2 linked regions of the Variovorax paradoxus genome follow. The protein of the gene in region 1 interacts with the protein of each later gene in a pairwise test. Links are inferred from orthologs where the notes say so. Each region holds a gene or a part of one and is shown on either strand. Other genes may lie near its edges.

Region 1 (8,094 bases):
CGGAAGATACGGGTCCTCACCGAACTGCTGATCGAGTATTGCGACCGGTCTCCGCACCCTGCGGGAGCTGCACTTGTTTGAGTGATGCATCGACCATGAATGGTCGGTGAGCGCGATCAAGCCGGGCTGTCGAGTCAGGCTCAGGTCAGAATTAATTTCTGCCGGCAATTGGCGGGTTAATTGCCTAGATCGATTTCACGGAAAATTGAGTCAATGGCTCGTGAATTCATCCATTTTGCATGGTAATTAATTCACGAAAACATCATATTTGGCAAATAAAGTTCCGCTTTTCGAAGTCGTTCGCAATTCCGCGGAAGAGCTTCGATGCGTTCCTGACTTTTATGCCATGACTGAAAATTACTCTTCTGAAGAAAATGCCGGCCTCGATCAATTGGCTTCCGTTCCGGAAAACAGGCGCCGGGAACTGCTGAAGCTCATGTTGGCCGGCTCGGTTACCGGCATGGCAATCGCGCTGCCCGGGTGCGGCGGCGGCAATGGCGCGGGCGCCACGGCCTTTCCGGCAACAGGAGGGAACGGGACATCGGCAGGTGCGTCGCCGGGCAATTCGTCGCCCCCAGCCAGTCCTGGCACCGCCGCTCAAAAGATATCCAGCTTCACCATTTCCGTGCTTCCTGATACCCAGTTCTATCCCAGGTATGCATCGGAAAAAATGGGCGAGCTCTATCAAAAACTGTATTCGGGAATAGATCCGAAATACGACAATCCATTCAAAACCCAAACGCAATGGATTGCGCAAAACGCCAAGCTGCTGAAAATGCCATTCACCATCCATCTTGGCGATATCGTTGACCAGTCCTGGTATTACACATCGGAAAAATCGACCCCCTGGAGCGCCTCGACCGATCTCGTTGGCAATGGCCAACTCGGCAATGGCCAGGTCACGAAGGAATGGGAGCTTGCAAGCCAGGCAATGCAGGTGCTCGAGGCGGCCCAATGCCCTTATTCAATCTGCGCGGGAAATCATGACGTAGGAGCCATCGGCTCCGATATGCAATGGGGCCCGGATTGGGGAGTCGGCGTCACCGGATTCGCCAACAACGACGGCTACCAGGACGGCGGCAGTCATCGCGTGGGCCTGTTCGAGCCCTACTTGCAGGTGTTCCCCGCGGAGCGCGCGAAGAGGCAGGCAACCTTCGGCGGAAGGCACGCTTCCGGTTTCCACGAATATCACGTCTTCGAAGCCGAAGGAAACAAGTTCCTTGTGCTGTCGATGTCGTGGCGAGCATCTGACGATGCAATCGCCTGGGCCAACCAGGTCATCCAGGCGAACAAGACGCTCCCCGTCATCCTGGTGAATCACCAGTTGGTTGGCATCGGCAGCGACGGGAAGACCGCAGCCGATACCGCCTATTCGAATTACATGTGGGACAAGCTCATCAAGGACAACGACCAGATCTTCATGGCGGTCAGCGGCCATTACCACGGCTCCTGCACGAGCACGAAGAAGAATTCGCGCGGCAACGATGTCTACCTGATGGTGGTGGACTACCAGATGGCCTACATGGGCGGCAACGGTCTCATGCGGATGTTCGAGTTCGATCTCACCAACAAGAAGATCATTGCCAGCTCGTTCTCTCCATGGGTTCCCCTGAAGCCGGCGGCCACGCTCAACGAGTTCGACGCCGCCTGGCTGTCCGACTCGAACCAGTCCTTCTCGCTGGACCTGGATTTTGTCCGGAGGTTTGCTTCCTTCAATCCGAACTTCACCGTTGCGGACGGTTCGTCGGACTCCGGCCTGACAGACGCGGCCAAGAAAATCATTCTGACGAACTACAGCCAGCCGCCGCAGAAAGCCGCAAGTCTTCCGTCGAGCACCGAGGACTACCCGAAGGTCGGCAGCACTCTGGCGCACTGGCGCTTCTTCAATGCGTCGGCAGCCGACGGGGATCTTTTTCCCTATCAGCCCGGGCAGCAAATCCAGGACAGTTCGGCTGGAGGAAAGAACCCGATTTCGGTGAACACGTGGATGGGCTCGCCCGGTGATCTGGTGTGGTCGACAAGCCATCATCCGCTGTCGGCCGCGCCCGGAAGCCTGCGTTTCCTGAATGCCACGAAGACCAGATCTTCCTACTTCACCACCGACCAGAATTCGGCGCTGAACGTGGAAACCTTCCCCTCGGGCTACACCATCGAGGCATTCGTCAATATCGATCCAGGTTTCGATGCGACGACGAATGGATGGATGGGCATCCTGTACCGCCTGGGCGCGCGGTCGCAGCTGCCTGGTTTCGGATCGGGCGAGGGCGATTGCGCACTGATGTTCGCCTTTTCAAACCTGATGGAATTCCAGTGGGAAATTGTCCCGGTGAACCAGGCGACCAATCTGACCTGCTGGTCTGGAGGCGTGTCGGCCGGCCAGTGGCTGCACATTGCCATCGTGAACGACCCGTCCGCGTCGTATGCGACCACCATGTACGTGGAAGGAGCGCCCGTCCTGCGGAACAACACGAACATGCAGGGCATTCAATACGTGAGCCCCACCGAGCAAATTGCCATCGGCTGCGGTCAGTGGGCCGGGAACATGTCGACCGGCTTCTTGGGAAGCATTGGTGAAATCCGCATCGTCGGCGTACCCCTGACTTCCGACAAGTGGCTGACGGCCAGGGCAACCTGATCTGACCGCCGGGGCCGCGTGCCGCCGTTTGGCCGACACAAGTTATGTAGAGGTGCCATCCATCCGGCGAAGCTTCATGGCCATGCGGGCACCGCAGAGTCGCGTGACACCTGCCTCACTCGAAGGGGGCGGACGCTCCTTGGGGAGAAGGCAAGATCAGCTTCACCAAAAGGCCTCCGCCTTCGCGCGGCGATGCCGTGACGCTTCCGTTGTGCATCTGCATCGCGCGACGAGCAATGGCCAGGCCGAGGCCCACGCCGTGCACCTGCTCGCCTTCTTCGGCACGGAAGAAGGGCTCAAAAATCTTTTCCAACAACGAGGGCGACACGCCCGGGCCGCGGTCAGCCACCGCGATGACGAGAGCACCTGTCTGCGAATCGACCTGCACATTGACTTCCACGATGCCGCACGGCGGGCTGTACTTGACGGCGTTGCGGATGACGTTCTCGAAAGCGCGATAGATCAACTCGCCATGCACTTCAACGACGAAACTTCCGTGAGCGTCGGTGCTCACGCGGCGACCCGTGGCGCGGGCTTCGAAGTCGGCATCTTCCGTGATGTCGTCCAGCAGCTCGATCAGATCCACCCGCTCCAGTGGCGCGACAGACGCACCAGCCTCCAGGCGATGCAGCGTGAGCAACTCCTCGATCAGGCCATCAAGTCGCTCGCTTTCGTTCTTGATGCGAAGAAGCATGGCCTCGGTCAGCTCGGGATCTTGTCGTGACAGACCGATGGCGGCTTGAATTCGAGTCAACGGGGAACGCAGTTCATGAGAGATGTCGTGCAGCAGAACACGTCGCGATTCCACGACCAGTTGCAACTGTTCGGCCATCCGGTCGACGTCCCGCGCCAGATCGGCGATCTCGTCGCGCCGGCGCCCCATCAGCGGTGATATGCGGGTGTCGAGATGACCCTGAGCAACGCGGTGAAGCGCCCAACGCAAATGGCGCAGCGGGCGAGACAGGTACCAGGAAAGCGCGAGGCCGATCACCAGTATGGCAATGAGCCCGGAAAGCAGCGGGACGATGGGCGTGTAGCCAAGGGACGGCATGCCGTCCGGCTGCGGCGGAGGGAATGGGTGGTTGGTGAACGTCAGGTAGGCGGCTGTGCCGAGCATCGACAGGATCATGCTCAGCGACAAGGCAAGCAGGAGCTTCCAGAACAACCTTCCGACTGTTGGCCTGAGTGGCATCAGCCCTCCAGCAACTGGTAGCCCAAGCCGCGCACGCTCTGAATCCAGGATTGGCCGTCCGAGCGGGACCCGAGCTTCTGCCTGATGGCGCTGATGTGCACATCGATACGACGGTCAAAACGTACGAGCGAACGGTCGAAGGCTTGCAGCGAAATGTCCTGCTTGCTGACGAGCTTGCCCACATGGCTTGCAAGCACCTCCAGCAGGCTGAATTCCGTACCCGTGAGTTCGAGTGGCTCGCCGTGCCACGTCGCCCGGCGGCTGCCGGGCCACAACACAAGTTCTCCCGCCTTGAGCACGCGCGGCGCGGACGATGGCTCGGCGGCAGCTCTTGTTTCCGTGCGCCGCAAAATTGCGCGTATGCGTGCAACCAGCTCGGCCGGCGTGCATGGCTTTGACACGTAGTCGTCGGCGCCCATGTTCAGCCCGACGATCTTGTCGACATTGTCTCCGCGGGCAGTCAGCATGAGGACGGGCACTGCGCTGCGCTCCCGGATGCGCCGAAGCACCTCGATGCCAGACAGACGCGGCATCATGATGTCCAGCACCACGATGGAATAGAGGTTGGTGGCTGCCTCGCCAGCACCGGTGCCGCCATCGTGCACGGCGCGAACATCAAAGCCCTCGTACCCCAGGTACTGGGACAGCATGGTGGTGAGTTCGACGTCGTCGTCGATCAGCAGGACTCGGTGCATGGCTTGGTTCTGGGCAAGAGACAACAGTTTGGCATCAGATGCTGCGTCGATGGCGAACCACGGCCATTTTTTACCCAGCTTAACTCTCCCGAACCGCATCCAACAGAGGCTCTTCCTACGATGGGTTCGAACGAAGAACCCTATGCATGCTTCTCAAATTCTCTCCCCCGGAAGGCGGGTGCGCGCGATGGCGCTGCTCGCTCTTGGCGTCATGCTGGCCGGCTGTGCGGCCGGTCCGGAATATCACCCGCCGACGCCATCGGTGGCCGCAACCTGGCAGGCGGTGGTGCCGCACGATGGCAGTGTCAGTGCGATGGTCAACTGGTGGCGCCAGTTCGACGACCCGGTCCTTGGCCGGCTGATCGTGCAGGCGGAAGCCGACAGTCCGAGTCTGGACAAAGCTTGGACGAAGATCGAGAAGGCGCGCGCAACACTGACCACGACGCGAGCGGGCGGCCTGCCCAGCCTGAGCGGCAGCGGTTCGCTATCGCGCGCAAGGCAGCAGACGACCGAAGGCAGCGCGCCAGTGCTTGCCACCAGCCGCAGCGCCGACCTCGATGCCTCCTGGGAAGTGGATCTGTTCGGCAAGGTGCGCCGCAATGCGCAGGCGGCGCAGGCGCGCATCGATGCGCGCGTGGACGATTGGCACGACGCGCGAGTCTCGCTGGCGGCCGAGGTGGCCGACACCTATGTGCAGTACCGCGCCTGCGGGCTGCTGGCCCAGGCTTATGAGCGCGAGCTGGCCTCGATGACCGAGACCGAGAAGGCCACCGCCGTTGCGGTGCGCGCCGGATTCACTGCGCCTTCCGATGGCGCGCTCGCGCGAGCCAGCCTGGCGAGCACCACGTCCACGCTGCTGTCGCAGCGCGCCGAATGCGAACTGCTGGTGAAGTCGCTCGTCAATCTCACTGGCTTCGATGAGGCCGCGCTGCGAGCCCTGATGGCGCACGCTGGCGCACAGGTACCGCAGCCGGCCGCGCTGGCAGTTCCGAGCGTGCCCGCTCAGGCCCTGCGCCAGCGACCCGATCTGGCCTCGAGCGAGCGGGAGCTCGCGGCTTCGAGCGCCGAGATTGGCGCCGCGGTGGCGGATCTGTACCCGAGCCTTTCGCTGACTGGATCGATCACGGTCTCGGCCTCCAACCTCTCTTCGTCGGTCACCACTTGGTCCCTGGGCCCGTCGCTGTCGATTCCGATCTTCGACGCCGGCAAGCGCCGCGCGGCAGTGGACAGCGCGCAAGCGAGCTACAGGTCGGCGCTGGCCGACTACCGGCAAAGTGTGCGCGACGCCGTGAAGGAGATCGAGCAGGCGCTGGTCCGCCTGGACAGCACGGCTCGACGCGCAGACCAGGCCGGGCAGGCGGCGCAGGAATATCGCCGCTACTTCGAAGCGACGGAGGTGAACTGGCGTGCCGGCGGCGCAAGCCTGCTCACGTTGGAAGAGGCGCGGCGCTCGGCGCTGTCCGCCCAGGTCGATGAGATCGCGCTGCAGCGCAACCGCGTCCAGTACTGGATCGCTCTCTACAAGGCGTTGGGCGGCGGCTGGCAGCCCGATTCGCCCGCGTTGCCGCCGCAGGCGGTGGCGGCGCAGCAGGCAAACAATCAATGAGGTTTACCGTGAATCGAAAGTTCTTTATCGGGACTGCGGCACTCGCCGTGGTGCTCGGGCTGGGGCTTGTCGCCTGGCTGGCCCGCCCGGCCGGGGACGCCCGCGTGCCCGGTGCCGAGGCCCGGGCCCCTAGCGTGCTGACGGTCGAGGTGGTCGCCCCCCAGACGCAGAATTGGCCGCAGACACTGCAGGCGAGTGGGCCGGTCTCGGCCTGGCAGGAGGTCATCGTCAGCCCCGAGACCGGTGGCCTGCGCATCGCTGAACTGCTGGTGGATGTGGGCGCGAGCGTCAAGCGCGGCCAGCTTCTTGCGCGGCTGGCGGACGCGACCGTCAAAGCCGAAGTGCGCAAGCAGGAAGCCGCTGTCGCGCAGGCCCGCGCCACGCTCGACCAGGCTGTCTCCAACACACGGCGCGCGAAGATCGCCGAAAGCAGCGGCGCGCTGTCGGCGCAGAAGATCGAGGAGTACCGGATCACCGAGGCCACCTCGCGCGCTTCGCTCGCTTCCGCGCAGGCCGAGCTCGACAGCAGCAAGCTCAAGCTCATCCAGACGCGCATCGTCGCTGCCGACGACGGCATCGTTTCCTCGAAGTCGGCGGTGCTGGGCAATGTGGTCAGTGCGGGCGCGGAGCTGTTCCGCCTGGTGCGGCAGGCCAAGGTCGAATGGCGCCCGGAGCTCGATGCCCGGCAGGTCGCTCTCGTGCGTGTGGGTCAGATCGCACGCGTCACATTGCCCAGCGGCGAGCAGGTGGAGGGCAAGGTCCGGCTGGTCGGCCCGACGCTGAGCACCACCACCGGCCGTGGCACGGTCTACGCGAGCCTGCCCGCCGCCAGTGCGTCGCGCTCGGGCATGTTCGCCAACGGCACGCTGGAACTCGACGCCAAATCCGCGCTCACGCTGCCGCAGTCGGCGATCGTGATGCGCGACGGCCGCTCGTATGTGTACGTGGTCGGCAGCGGTGACAAGGTGAGCAGCCATCCGGTCGCCACCGGACGTCGCCAGGGCGACCGCATCGAGGTGCTGTCCGGGCTCTCGGGCGATGCGCGCGTCGTTGCCGGCGGAGGCGCTTTCCTGTCGGAGGGCGTACAGGTCACGGTGGCCGGCGCAGCCAAAGCGCAGACAGGGGGCTCGCAGTGAACTTTTCCTCCTGGTCGATCCGCAATCCGGTTCCCTCTGTTCTGCTGTTCATCCTCCTCACGGCCTTGGGTCTGATCGGCTTCAAGAGCCTGCAGATCCAGGATTTTCCCGACACGGATTTGCCGACCATCCAGGTCTCGGCCACGCTCGAAGGCACCGCGCCATCGCAGCTGGAGACCGAGGTGGCGCGCAAGATCGAGGACAAGCTGGCTTCCCTGACGCGGCTGGACCACATCACCACCAAGATCACCGATGGCACGGTGAGCATCAGCGTCAGCTTCGAGATCGACAAGAACAGCGAAGAAGCGCTGAGCGAGGTCCGCAACGCGGTGGACAGCGCGCGCGCCGATCTGCCTGCCAGCATGGCTTCGCCCACGGTCTCGAAGCAGACTTCGGCGAGCTCGGCGTTGCTGACCTACACCGTCGAATCGACCAAGCTCGACGACCAGGATCTGTCCTGGCTCGTCGACAACACGGTGACCAAGGCGCTGCTGGCCGTCAAGGGCGTCGCCAAGGTCGAGCGTGTTGGCGGCATTGATCGGGAGGTCCACGTGGACCTCGATCCCACGCTGATGGCGGGCCTGGGCGTGACGCCGTCCGACGTTTCCACGCAGCTCAAGGCGGTGCAGAAAGAAAGCTCGGGCGGTGAGGGGGCCGTGGGCGGGCAGAAGCAGTCCACGCGCACCATCGTCACCGCCGGCACGGCCGAGGAGATTGCCGCGATCACCGTGCCGATCTCGAATGGACTCTACGTGCGGCTGGACCAGATCGCGCGGGTCAGCGACATCCATGCCGACCGCACGACCATGGCCTTTCGTGATGGCCGGCCG
Region 2 (6,900 bases), 2.7 Mb from region 1 along the record:
CTCGAGATCGACTCCCCTGCGCCATGACTTACAGCGTCAAGGAAATCTTCTACACCCTGCAAGGCGAAGGCGGCCAGGCGGGCATGCCGGCCGTGTTCTGTCGCTTTGCAGGCTGCAACCTCTGGACGGGCCGCGAGGAAGATCGAGCCTCCGCCGTCTGCCGTTTCTGCGACACCGATTTCGTAGGCACTGACGGCACGCTGGGTGGCAAGTTCAAGACCGCCGACCTGCTCGCCGACACCATCGCCGCGCAATGGCCCGCCACCGATGCCGACCACCGGCTCGTGGTGCTGACCGGCGGCGAGCCGCTGCTGCAGGTGGACGCGGCGCTGGTCGACGCGCTGCACGCGCGGCAATTCCGCATCGCGGTCGAGAGCAACGGCACAGTCGAGGCGCCCGAAGGCATCGACTGGCTGTGCATCAGCCCCAAGGCCGGCGCGCCGTGGGTGCAGCAGCGCGGCCAGGAGCTGAAGCTGGTATGGCCACAGACCGAGTTCAACCTCGACACGATGGCGCGCACCGGCGAGTTCACGCACCGCTTCCTGCAGCCGATGGACGGGCCCGACCGGGTCGCGAACACCGAGCTTTGCATTGCCGAATGCATGAAGCAGCCGGTTTGGCGCCTGAGCGTGCAAACCCACAAGATCACTGGCATCCGCTGAGACGGCGGCCCTTTTCCTCCAGAGTTTCTTTTTTGACGATGCGATTCACCATCAGCCAACGCTTTTTCTTCGACGCCGCTCACACGCTGAAGCGCGAGATCGAAGTCGAAGGCAGCCGCCGTATCCACGGCCACACGTACCACGCGGAGGTGTGGCTTGCGGGCGAGCGCGATCCAGTGACGGGGATGGTGATCGATCTGGGGTTGCTGCGCCGGCGGCTGGAAGAGGTGCGTGAGCAGTTGGACCATCACTTGCTGGACGATGTGCCGGGGCTGCATCCGCCGACGCTGGAGAACCTGTGCGTGTTCATCGCTGATGCGCTGCCCGACCTGCGGCCATCGCTGGCGCGCGTGCGCGTGTGGCGCGAGGCGCTGGGCGACTCCTGCACTGTGGACTTCTAGGTCTTGCTCCCTCTCCCCTTGGGGAGAGGGTTGGGGTGAGGGTTAGCGGCATCAAAGGCCGCGCGATGTTGTGAGGCCCTCGCCCTCACCCTAGCCCTCTCCCGCAAGCGGGAGAGGGAACAACGCTTCAGGCGGCGCCGATGCCAGCGACCAGGCTACCCGGCGCCTGCCCGTTCTTCAGCCCGGCGGTAAACGCCAGCATCCGGTCGATCGGCACCCGCGCCCTCAACCCCAGCACCGGGTCGACGTGAATCTCGCCCGCGCCCGTTTCCAGCGCATTCGCCAGCTCGACCAGCCCGTTCATCGCCATCCATGGGCAATGCGCGCAGCTCTTGCAGGTACCGCCGTTGCCCGCCGTGGGCGCCTCGATGAAGGTCTTGCCGGGGTTCAGCGTGCGCAGCTTGTGCAGCATGCCGCTGTCGGTGGCAACGATGAATTCGCTGGCGTCCATGCGCTGCGCCGCGTTCAGGATGGCCGAGGTGGAGCCCACCGCGTCCGCCAGCGCAATCACGTCAGACGGCGACTCCGGGTGTACCAGCACCTTCGCCTTCGGATGCTCCTTCATGAGCAGTTCGAGCTCCAGCGCCTTGAACTCGTCGTGCACGATGCAGGCGCCGTTCCAGCTGACCATGTCCGCGCCGGTCTGGCGCTGGATGTAGTCGCCCAGGTGGCGGTCGGGGCCCCAGAGAATCTTTTGCCCCGCCGCGTGCAGCGCGTTCACCACGTCGAGCGCGCAGCTGGAGGTGACCAGCCAGTCGGCGCGTGCCTTCACGGCCGCGCTGGTGTTGGCGTAGACGACCACGGTGCGGTCGGGGTGCTGGTCGCAGAAGGCGCTGAACTGTTCGACCGGGCAGCCCAGGTCGAGTGAGCAGTTCGCGTCGAGGTCGGGCATCAGCACGCGCTTTTCGGGCGAGAGGATCTTCGAGGTCTCGCCCATGAAGCGAACGCCCGACACCACCAGCGTCTGCGCGGCGTGGTCGCGGCCGAAGCGCGCCATTTCGAGCGAATCGCTCACGATGCCGCCGGTTTCCTCGGCAAGGTCCTGCAGGTCAGGGTGCACGTAGAAGTGCGACACCATCACCGCGTTGCGCTCGCGCAGCAGGCGGCGAATGCGCTCCTTCAGCGCGATGCGCTCGTCGGGCGAAGGCTCGACCGGCACTCGGGCCCAGGCGTGGCGCGTGTCGCAGACTGCGCCGGCCTTTGCGGCAGGCTGCTCGTAGTCGACGTCGATGACCGGAGACGACATGGGCGGATCAGCTTTCCAGGAAACGCATCGAGTAGTCGATGGCTTTGACATCCTTGGTCAACGCGCCGACCGAAATACGGTCTACACCGGTTTCGGCCAGTGCGCGCAGACCGTCCAGTGTGACGCCACCGGATATCTCCAGCACAGCCTTGCGGTCTTCGCCGGCTTCGTCGTTGATGCGAACGGCCTCGCGCAGCGTGGGCAGGTCCATGTTGTCGAGCAGCACCATGCGCGCGCCGGCTTCCAGCGCTTCGCGCAGCTGGGCCAAGGTTTCGACCTCGACCTCGACGAAAGCGGCTTGCGAGGCCACCGGCGCCACTGCGCGCAGGGCCGCAGCCACGCCACCGGCTGCGGCGATGTGGTTTTCCTTGATGAGCACGGCGTCGTAGAGGCCGATGCGGTGGTTCAGGCCACCGCCGGTGCGCACCGCGTACTTCTGCGCCAGCCGCAGGCCCGGAATGGTCTTGCGGGTGTCGACGATGCGGGCGCGCGTGCCGCGCACGGCGTCGGCGTAGAGGGCGGTCTTGGTGGCGACCGCGCTCAGCAACTGCAGGAAGTTGAGCGAGGTGCGCTCGGCCGTCAGCAGCGCGCGGGCGGCGCCTTCGATTTCGAGCACGGGCTGGTCGGCCGCGCAGCGTTCGCCTTCGGCACAAAGCCAGTGGATGCGCACTTGCGAATCGAGCTGCCGCAAAGTGGCCTCGACCCAGGGTGCGCCGCACACGACGGCGGATTCGCGCGCCAGTACGCGGGCGCGGGCGGTGCGGGCCGGGTCGACCAGCGACGCGGTGAGGTCGCCGTCGGCGACGTCTTCCTGCAATGCGCGGGTGGCATCGGACAGGGCCAGCGCGGCCACGGCCGACGCTGAAAAATCAAAGCGAAGGCTCATGGCTCTTTGTCTCTGCGTTTTTTTATCAAGAGGAATGGCGAGGGGAAGCCGCGGCGCCGGGCGGCACGGATTCCGGCACCGGGTCACGGCCGGTCAGGGCGGCCACCGCATCTTGCGGGCTCACGCGGCCGTCGAGCAAGGCGACCACGCCTTCGGCGATCGGCATCTCGATGCCGAGGCCGCGCGCGCGCTGCACCACGGTGCGGGCGCAGTACACGCCTTCGGCGACATGGCCCAGCGAATCGACAGCCTGCGCCAACGTGCGGCCCTGCGCCAGCAGCAGCCCGACCTTGCGGTTGCGCGACAGGTCGCCGGTGGAGGTCAGCACCAAGTCACCCAGGCCCGAAAGGCCCATGAAGGTTTCGGCGCGGGCGCCCAGCGCGAGGCCGAAGCGCGTCATTTCGGCGAGGCCGCGGGTGATGAGCGCCGCGCGGGCGTTGAGCCCGAGCGCGAGGCCGTCGCACAGGCCGGTGGCGATGGCCAGCACGTTCTTGACGGCGCCGCCCACTTCCACGCCCACGATGTCCTCGTTGGCGTAGACGCGCAGCGCGGGGCCGTGGAAGGCATCGACCAGCGTGTCGCGCACGGCGGCATGCGGGCTGGCGGCCACCAGCGCGGTCGGGCGCCCTTCGGCGACCTCTTGCGCGAAGCTGGGGCCGCTGAGCACGCCCGCTCTCAAATCAGGAGCAACCTGCGCCCAGATTTCGTGGGCGAGCAGGCCGAAGGATGCGGGAGAAGTGTCGAGCGCGGGCTCGACGCCCTTGCACAGCCACGCTACCGCCGCGTTCGTACCGCGCAGTGCGATGAGCTGTTCGCGCAGGGCGGCCATGGGGGTGGCCACGATGACGAGGTCGGCACCGGCCTGCGCCTGGCCGATGTCGCCCGCGCGCACGGCAAGCGAGGCCGGCAGTGCCAGCCCGGGCAGGTAGCGGGTGTTTTCGCGCGCGGCCGACATGGCGTCGGCCTGGGCGGAATCGCGCGCCCAGAGCGTGACCTCGTGGCGAGCCGCCGCGTTGACAGCGACTGCCGTGCCCCAGGCACCGGCGCCATGAACGCAGATCTTCATCGGCGTTGGCGACATCGAGGGCGTTGGGCGCTGTTTACTGCGCCAGGGTCGGCGCAGCCTGGCCGGCGGCCTGCGCCTGCTGCTGCTCGTACATCGCCTGGAAGTTGATTTCGGCCAGGTGCACGGGCGGGAAGCCGCCGCGCTGGATCACGTCGGCCACGTTGCCGCGCAGGTACGGGTAGACGATCTGCGGGCAGGCGATGCCCAGGATGGCGCCCATCTGCTCTTCCGGCAGGTGGCGGATTTCGAAGATGCCGGCCTGCTTGGCTTCGACCAGGAACACGGTCTTGTCGCCGATCTTGGTCTGCACGGTGGCCGACACGGTGATCTCGAAGATGCCGTCGGTCACGGGCTGGGCGTCCACGCCGAGCTGGATGTCGACGGTGGGCTGCTCCTGCTCCAGCAGGATCGCGGGCGAATTGGGTTGTTCGAGCGACAGGTCCTTGAGGTAGACGCGCTGGATCTGGAAAACGGGATCTTGGGCTTGCTGGTCGGCCATGGCTGAACTTTCGAGGATCAAAACAATGCCCGCCGGGGAGAGGTTCCCGCAGCGGGCTGCAGATGGATGAGCGGACGATTATCGCCCGGCGACCGCGCCACTTCCGTGACGCCGGTTGCTTTGTGTTTCAGGCGCCCTGCAGGAGCGGAACGAGGCCGCCGCGGCTGTCGAGGGCCATCAGGTCGTCGCAGCCACCCACGTGGGTGTCGCCGATGAAGATCTGCGGCACCGTGCGGCGCTGGGTGACTTCCATCATGGTGTTGCGGGCCTGGGGGTCGGTGTCGATGCGGATCTCTTCGATCTGCTCGACGCCCTTGGACTTCAGGATTTGCTTCGCACGCGTGCAGTAGGGGCAAACGGCGGTGGTGTACATCTTGACTGCTTGCATACGCTCTATCTCGGGGAGATTTCAGGCCTTTTCAACGGGCAGGTTAGCGTCTTTCCAGGCTTTCAGCCCGCCGGCCACGGCTTGGGCCTGCTCGTAGCCCAGCTTCTTGGCCATGGCCACGGCGCGCTGAGCGCGGGCGCCAGTGGCGCACACCAGCAGCAGCGGCACGGTCTTGTTCTTGACCGCGCCGGCGAGCTTTTCCTCGAGCTGGTTCAGGGGAATGTTCTTGGCGCCGATCATGTGGCCGGTGGCGAATTCTTCCGCCTCGCGCACGTCGACAAGCACCGCGCGCTCGCGGTTGATGAGCTGCACGGCACCCTGCGCCGTGAGCGTTCCGCCGCCCGCCCCCCGCACCAGCGGCCAGGCCAGCATGGCTCCCGAGCTGAGCGCGATCAGGATCAGCATCCAGTTCGCGGTGACGAATTCGATCAATTTCACGGGGGTTCCTTGAATGGCAAACCGGGGATTTTAGAATGCGAGGTTTCGCAAGCGCAGCCAAAGGCCTCCCACATGCACAAACTGGTATTGATCCGTCACGGCGAATCCACCTGGAATCTAGAAAACCGCTTCACCGGATGGACCGACGTCGACCTGACCGAGACCGGCGTGGAGCAGGCCAAGCAGGCCGGCCGGCTGCTCAAGGCCGAAGGCTACGACTTCGACGTTGCCTACACGAGCGTGCTCAAGCGCGCCACCCGCACCCTGTGGCACACGCTCGACGAACTCGACCGCACCTGGCTGCCCGTGGTCCATTCCTGGCGCCTGAACGAGCGCCATTACGGCGGCCTGCAAGGCCTGAACAAGGCCGAAACCGCCAAGAAGTACGGCGACGAGCAGGTGCTGGTCTGGCGCCGCAGCTATGGCACCCCGCCCCCGCCCCTGGAAGCCGATGACCCGCGCAGCGAGCGCAGCGACGTGCGATACGCCAAGCTGGCGCCTGAACAGATTCCGCTGACCGAGTGCCTGAAAGACACGGTGGCGCGCGTGCTGCCCTTCTGGAACGAGTCGATGGCGCCTGCCATCCGCACCGGGCGCCGCCTGGTCGTGGCGGCCCACGGCAATTCGATCCGGGCGCTGGTGAAGTACCTCGACGGCATCTCCGACGACGCCATCGTCGGCCTGAACATCCCGAACGGCATTCCGCTGGTCTACGAGCTCGACGACGACCTCAAGCCCCTGCGCCACTACTATCTAGGCGATGCCGCAGCCGCCGAAAAGGCAGCCGCAGCGGTGGCATCGCAAGGTAAGGGCTGAAAAGACGGTAAAGACCGCCCTGAATGCCCCTGCCCGGCGCTCCATCCGTGGAACCCCGGCAAACAAATTGCTTCCAAGCTGTGTATATTGATTCGACAGCCGCCGACAAGGACAACCACTCATGATGGGCCAGAAACTGAAGATCACCGGCTGGGTCGCCGCCGGCGCCGTAGCAGGCGTCCTGACCACCGTCTCGTTGCAGACAGTCGCACGCGGTTCGCTTGCGCCACTGCCGCTCGAGGAATTGCAGCAGCTCGCTGCCGTCTTCGGCATGGTCAAGAGCGACTACGTCGAGCCGGTCGACGAGAAAAAGCTCATCTCCGACGCCATTTCGGGCATGGTTGCCGGGCTCGACCCGCATTCCCAGTACTTCGACAAGAAATCCTTCAAGGAATTCAGGGAAGGCACCACCGGCCGTTTCGTCGGCGTGGGCATCGAGATTTCGCAGGAAGACGGCCTGATCAAGGTTGTCTCGCCCATCGAAGGCTCCCCGGCTTT

What was found. Proteins that work in one complex are often made in the same cells at the same time.
Region 2: the proteins of NWF24_RS18065 (region 1) and secB interact in binary tests that used the Escherichia coli proteins (3 or more experiments, as listed by UniProt). The link is inferred for Variovorax paradoxus from one-to-one orthologs.

Annotation. Positions count from the first base shown.
Region 1 is NZ_CP102931.1:3,799,041-3,807,134, reverse strand. Bases 2,675-5,658 are described here. They hold NWF24_RS18065 (response regulator transcription factor), read right to left. Parts: upstream 4,523-5,658; coding sequence 3,827-4,522; downstream 2,675-3,826. Other genes in these bases: NWF24_RS18060 (efflux transporter outer membrane subunit), read left to right, coding at 4,710-5,658; NWF24_RS18070 (HAMP domain-containing sensor histidine kinase), read right to left, coding at 2,751-3,800. In the rest of the region: NWF24_RS18075 (LamG-like jellyroll fold domain-containing protein), read left to right, coding at 347-2,635; more of NWF24_RS18060, read left to right, coding at 5,659-6,128; NWF24_RS18055 (efflux RND transporter periplasmic adaptor subunit), read left to right, coding at 6,137-7,264; NWF24_RS18050 (efflux RND transporter permease subunit), read left to right, coding at 7,261-8,094. UniProt on the Escherichia coli protein: Response regulator member of the two-component regulatory system CpxA/CpxR which responds to envelope stress response by activating expression of downstream genes including cpxP, degP, dsbA and ppiA.
Region 2 is NZ_CP102931.1:1,092,058-1,098,957, reverse strand. The notes cover bases 3,029-6,013. They hold secB (protein-export chaperone SecB), read right to left. Parts: upstream 4,761-6,013; coding sequence 4,296-4,760; downstream 3,029-4,295. Other genes in these bases: gpmA (2,3-diphosphoglycerate-dependent phosphoglycerate mutase), read left to right, coding at 5,659-6,013; NWF24_RS05220 (rhodanese-like domain-containing protein), read right to left, coding at 5,170-5,553; grxC (glutaredoxin 3), read right to left, coding at 4,888-5,148; NWF24_RS05235 (NAD(P)H-dependent glycerol-3-phosphate dehydrogenase), read right to left, coding at 3,221-4,261; nadC (carboxylating nicotinate-nucleotide diphosphorylase), read right to left, coding at 3,029-3,195. Also shown: panC (pantoate--beta-alanine ligase), read left to right, coding at 1-27; queE (7-carboxy-7-deazaguanine synthase), read left to right, coding at 24-662; NWF24_RS05250 (6-carboxytetrahydropterin synthase), read left to right, coding at 701-1,063; quinolinate synthase NadA, read right to left, coding at 1,191-2,309; more of nadC, read right to left, coding at 2,317-3,028; more of gpmA, read left to right, coding at 6,014-6,402; NWF24_RS05210 (S41 family peptidase), read left to right, coding at 6,527-6,900. UniProt on the Escherichia coli protein: One of the proteins required for the normal export of some preproteins out of the cell cytoplasm. It is a molecular chaperone that binds to a subset of precursor proteins, maintaining them in a translocation-competent state.